2 regions of the Paenibacillus sp. JMULE4 genome follow, and region 1 is predicted to be linked to the other one. Evidence: predicted binding sites of a transcription regulator. Region 1 holds the regulator's gene; the other holds the start of a gene.
The links. The regulator Rex, encoded in region 1, represses fermentation and respiration genes when NADH is low (regulators of the CRP and FNR family bind a similar motif). The targets are predictions, from matches to a motif close to TTGTGAAATATTTCACAA.
Positions count from the first base shown of each region.

Region 2: the regulator Rex is predicted to act here: its motif matches at 1,296-1,313, upstream of nadA (quinolinate synthase NadA).

Region 1 is NZ_SGWF01000011.1:816,358-819,438, reverse strand. It holds gene EXW96_RS09305 (DUF47 domain-containing protein) at 1-220, shown strand, start outside; gene EXW96_RS27405 (hypothetical protein) at 234-386, shown strand; gene EXW96_RS09300 (inorganic phosphate transporter) at 438-1,439, shown strand; gene EXW96_RS09295 (redox-sensing transcriptional repressor Rex) at 1,486-2,109, opposite strand; gene dinG (ATP-dependent DNA helicase DinG) at 2,109-3,081, opposite strand, start outside.
Region 2 is NZ_SGWF01000017.1:163,381-166,461, forward strand. It holds gene ftsH (ATP-dependent zinc metalloprotease FtsH) at 1-1,092, shown strand, start outside; gene nadA (quinolinate synthase NadA) at 1,380-2,318, shown strand; gene nadB (L-aspartate oxidase) at 2,361-3,081, shown strand, end outside.

The DNA of each region.
Region 1 (3,081 bases):
GGAACTGGCCGCCAAGGTTGATGACGTCCTGGACGGGATCGAAGCTACCATTGCACGATTCGATTATTTGAACATCACCGTCTCCGACAAATATATGAGAGAATTCTCGGCGGTCATCGTCGCCAGCTGCCAGCACATCCTGGATGCGTTCAAGCTGCTTTCCAAAAGAAATATATGCAGCTCACGAGCATACGGTTCAAATCAACAGCCTGGAAAATGAAGCCGACCGTCTGATGCGCGAAGGCATCCGTGAAATTTTCACCAATCCAACGGACCCGTACCACGATTTCAAGCTAAAAGAGCTGTACGAGCGTTTGGAACAAACGACCGACGCATGCGAAGACGTAGCCAACATTCTGGAAAGCGTTGTGCTGAGATATTCCTGAACAGCCGTTGTGCCGGCCGCTAAGGAACCCCAGCATGCTTAGGAGGACATTATGTTAACTATACTTATCATCATCGTCGCCTTGGCGTTGATCTTTGACTTTATTAACGGCTTTCACGATACGGCCAACGCTATCGCAACCTCCATATCTACAAGGGCATTATCGCCGCGTTTTGCCGTATTTTACGCAGCGGTGCTGAACTTTATAGGTGCATTGTTTTCTTCAGAAGTTGCCAAAACCGTGGGCGGAAGCGTAGCGAATCCTGCTACGATCGAGAACGGCATGTATGTTGTTATCGCCGCCTTACTATCAGCCATTATCTGGAACCTGCTTACGTGGTATTACGGGATTCCCTCATCGTCATCTCATACGCTTATCGGATCGCTGGCCGGAGCGGTCATCGCCGGAGGCGGGCTTAGCAGCGTCAACTGGTCGGGATTCCAACAAATCGTACTGATTCTCATTTTATCGCCTATCGTTGCATTTGGCACCGGCTTTATCATTATGTGGATTATCCGTCAACTGATATTGGCGAGCGGCAATCAATCACGCTCCAAGCTTAACCGTACTTTCCGCGGCTTTCAGATTTTATCGGCCGGGCTGCTGTCCTTTTCTCACGGGGGGAACGACGCTCAAAAGGCCATGGGGATTATCGTATTCGGATTGGTTGCTCTCGGCTACCAATCGGATTTGGAAGTTCCGCTTTGGGTGAAACTTTCCGCGGCCACCGCTATGGGGCTCGGAACTTCGATCGGCGGCTGGAAAATCATTAAAACCGTGAGCAAAAAGCTGCTGAAGATTGAACCGATCAACGGCTTTGCCTCCGACCTGAACTCATCCATCGTGATTCAAACGTCCACCCATCTCGGGATGCCGCTTTCGACGACCCATGTCATTTCGTCATCGATTATCGGTACCGGTTCAGTCCTGAGATTTCATGATGTCAAATGGGGCACAGTCACCCGGATGGTCATGACCTGGGTCATCACGATCCCGATCAGCATGGTGCTGGCCTTTCTGATTTACAAAATTATTTTCCCCTTTATATCGTAAAAAAAGACAAGCCCGGTGCAACTGGATCATTGCACCGGGCTTCCTTTTATTCCTCCAAATAATAGGCCAGACTTTGCAGATCCGTCGTGAAATCCGCATGGTGTACGCGAACCCCGCTGGGCACCTTGATAATCATCGGAGCAAAGTTGAGAATGGCTTCCACCCCTGCCTCGACAAACTGGTTGGCCACATGCTGCGCCTCCATGGCAGGAACAGTTATGATCCCGATCCGCACCTTCAGCGCTTGAATCGTATCGCAAAGCTCCTCCATCGGTTTTACCTTCAAATTGTTGATCGATTCTCCGATTTTTGTTTTTTGGGAGTCGAACACGGCCACAATTTTCATGTTATCCTTAAGATAAGCGTTATAATTGCATAACGCCCGGCCCAGATTCCCTGCACCGACCAATGCAACCGGGATCACCTTGTCGATCTTTAATATTTGCCGGATTTTTTCAATCAGATAGTCCACATCGTATCCAATGCCCTTTTTCCCGAATTCTCCGAAATAGGCCAAATCCTTGCGGATTTGAGCAGGGTTTAAATCCAGCTTTTGCCCCAGGTCCTGAGAGGATACCGTTTGTACGTTTTTCTTGCTGAGTTCATTCAGAAATCGGAGATAGATCGGAAGCCGACGAACAACCGCTTCGGATATTTTCGGAGTTTTCATTATGCATTTTCACCCATCCACTGCTTTATTCTTGGTACCAACTGATTCGAATTCATGTGCTCGATCTTCGGGCCTGGCAGCGAATATAAGAAATACTTGCCATAGTTCGTATCGATAACGCGAGTGTCGTATATAATCACAATTCCTTTATCCGAAGCCGTTCGCACCAGACGTCCGAAGCCTTGCTTGAAGCGAATGACCGCCTGGGGTACGGACAGCTTCATAAAAGGATTCTGGTTCTTTTGCTTCAGCTTTTCCATCTTCGCTTCAACAAGCGGATGATTCGGAGGCTGAAACGGAAGCCTCACAATCGCCAGACAGCTGAGCGCATCGCCGGGAATGTCCACACCTTCCCAAAAGCTGCTCGTCCCAAGCAGCACACTGGCTGGGTTGCTTTGAAATAACCGGGTCAGCTTGCTTCGGTTGCTGCTGTCTACGCCTTGACCAAGTACGGTCACTCCGAATGAAGAGAGCATGTCCTTCAATCCCGCATGAGCGACCTTGAGCATCCGGTTGGATGTAAACAATACCAGCATCCGGCCGCGCGTTTCGAGCGCCACTTCCGCCAGCGACGGCACCAGCTTGTCCAGAAATTCCTTCTCGCCGCTGGCTCCCCGCAGCGTCGGAAAATCCCGGGGTATGGCGACCAGCGCCTGCTTGCGGTAATTGAAGGGCGATGGCAGCTGAACGGTTTTGAGCTTACCGTCCGGATCCCCGTAAGCCAGCCCCAGCTGCTCGCAGGTGTAATCAAACGATTTGCCGACCGAAAGCGTAGCTGAAGTCATAATCACGCTGTCCTTCACTCCGAAAAAGGTTTGACGCAGCATTTCGCTGACATCTACCGGCACACAGAAGAGCTGAAGCGAACGGTTCTTATTGTACATGCCGCCTTCGAGCCAGTAGACATAATTGTCATCGGGCATCGTCATAAAAAAATGCAGCGCATCCCGATGCCTGTACAGCTCCTTCACG
Region 2 (3,081 bases), on a different contig from region 1:
GACGGTTTTGGCGCAAACGAAGGGATTATTATTATCGCTGCGACAAACCGTCCGGATATTCTCGATCCGGCCCTTCTCCGTCCGGGTCGTTTCGACCGCCAGATTACAGTAGATCGTCCGGATTTGAAAGGCCGTGAAGCCGTCCTGAAGGTACACGCCCGCAACAAACCGCTGAATAAGGACGTGAAGCTGGATCAACTGTCCCGCTATACGACCGGATTTACCGGTGCGGATCTTGAGAATCTGCTTAATGAGGCAGCGCTGATCGCAGCCCGCCGCAACCGGAAGGATATCTCGATGTCTGAGATCGAGGAGGCTTTCGACCGTGTCATCGTCGGGACGCAGAAGAAAAGCCGGCTGATCAGCGAGCGGGAGAAGAGAATGGTCGCTTACCACGAGGCGGGCCACACCATTGTAGGTCTTCATGTGGAGAATGCCGATGTGGTGCATAAGGTCACGATCATTCCGCGCGGCCGCGCAGGCGGTTACGTGATGATGCTGCCGAAGGAAGGCGAAGACAAAATGATGCAGACGAAGTCCGAGCTGCTCGATAAAGTCACCGGACTTCTGGCAGGCCGGGTATCCGAGGAGCTGTTCATCGGAGAAATCGGAACCGGCGCTTATAGCGACTTCCAACGAGCTACCGGCATTATTCGCCGCATGATTACGGAATTCGGGATGAGCGACAAGCTTGGTCCGATGCAGTTCGGCACATCGCAGGGTCAGGTCTTCCTGGGCCGCGATTTTGGGCACGAGCAAAACTATAGCGATGCGATTGCTTATGAAATTGACCAGGAGATGCAAGCGATGACCCGCGCTTGCTATGAACGGGCCAAAGAAATTCTTACCCAATATAAAGACCAGGTTCGTCTTGTAGCGGAAACCTTGATCGAGAGGGAAACCCTTGAGAAGGATCAAATTAAAGAGCTGATCGAAAAAGGTTCGCTGCCGCCTTTGGAGAAAGACGGCTCCTCTGAAGCCAAATCCGAGGAAGTGAAAGTGAACATCCAAAGTCAGCCCTCGCAGGAAAGCAAAGAAAGTCAATCGGATTTGGATAAAATATATTCCAAGGACCCAGATAAAGATAAATAACCATACGCTAAACCGGTGCTGGAAACAGCACCGGTTTTTGTATTTCACAGGGTCCATGACGGCTTTTTGCGAAACTGGACTTATGACCGGGTACGGATGAACAGGGGTTCCGGAATTGTGGATTTTTTCCGGGTTTTTCAGGTGATTTAAACATTGACATAGCTTTATCAGTTGTGTAAATTAGGTGTAAATCTTTATAAGCTTTGTGAACATTTTCACCAGACTGCTCTAGTCAATGAATGAATTTTTCATACCGGCTGCAGGGGCTGAGAAAAGGATGGTACCTCATGGAAGCATTAGCATTGGAGCGAAAAAAGGAGCAGCAGCAAGAGCTGAAGGAACGAATCGCCCAGTTGAAAAAAGAGCGTAATGCCATTATTCTTGCTCATTATTATCAACGGGATGAAATCCAGGAAGTGGCTGATTTTCGGGGCGATTCTTTCTTATTGGCGCAGAAGGCCGCATCTACCGATGCCGACGTTATTGTATTTTGCGGCGTGCATTTTATGGGAGAGAGCGCAAAGATTCTGGCTCCGAACAAAACAGTGCTCATTCCCGATGAAAGGGCCGGCTGTCCGATGGCGGACATGGTCAATGTGAATGGCCTTCGGGAGTTGAAGAAAAAGCATCCGAATGCCAAGGTCGTTGCGTATATCAACACATCGGCCGAGGTTAAAGCGGAGACGGATATTTGCTGTACGTCGGCGAATGCGATCAAGGTGATCAATTCGGTCGATTCCGATGAAATCATCTGGGTTCCGGATAAAAATCTGGGGGATTACGTTTCCAAATTTACGGACAAAAAAATGATTATTTGGGAAGGATATTGCAACACACATGACATGTTGACCGTCAAAGATGTAGAGGAAATGAAAGCGCAGTATCCGAATGCTCAATTTGTGGTTCATCCGGAATGCCGTCCGGAGGTCGTAAAGCTTGGCGATTTTGTCGGCAGCACAACGGCGATCATTAAATACTGCAAAGAATCCGACTGCCAGGAATTTATCGTCGGCACAGAGGATGGAACCGGTTACCAGCTGCGAATGGACAGTCCGAACAAGAAATTCCATTTTGCCACGAAGTATTTGGTTTGTCCTAATATGAAAGTCAACAATTTGAAAAAGGTGGTCAAATGTTTGGAGACGAACAGCCCCCAAATTTATGTGCCACAACACGTGGCCGATCAGGCCAGAGCATCCTTGGAGCGCATGTTGCAGGTCAAGTAGCATGCGCTACTTCTCTTCTTGGACGGGTGGGGTTGGGAATCAATGATACCGCGGTACTTGGTTAATTTTGATTTGGAGAAGCTTCCTCATGTTTATACGGATGTCATCGTGATCGGCGCAGGAATCGCCGGTCTTTTTACCGCTCTGAAAGCATCGGAAAAGCATAAGGTATTGATGGTGACGAAAAAATCGCTGCTGGACAGCAATACCCGGTATGCTCAAGGGGGAATCGCGGCGGTTATATCGGATGAGGATTCTCCTGCCTATCACCGGCAGGATACGCTCATTGCCGGAGCGGGGCTGTGTTCTTCGGCCGCGGTGGATGTGCTGGTTCATGAAGGTCCTGCAGGCGTTACGGATTTGATCCGTATGGGTACCGAATTCGATATGGAGGACGGCCGTTTTGCCTTAACTAAGGAAGGGGCGCACAGCCAACGGCGTATTCTGCACGCTCAGGGCGACGCAACCGGCGCTGAGATCGTACGAGCCCTTTCGGAGAAAACGAAGCAGGAGAAGAACATTGAGATCTGGGATGATCATTTTGTTATCGATTTGATCACCGATGAAGGAACGTGTTACGGTGCGTTGGTGCAAAGGCCGGACGGACAAAAGGTGTTCGTGGGCGCCAATGCGACGATTCTTTGCACCGGCGGGGCCGGACAGCTGTTTCGTTACACGACGAACCCCGAGATTGCCACAGGCGATGGCATTGCCATCGCTTATCGTGCAGGAGCGGACATACGCGACGTAGAATTTATACAAT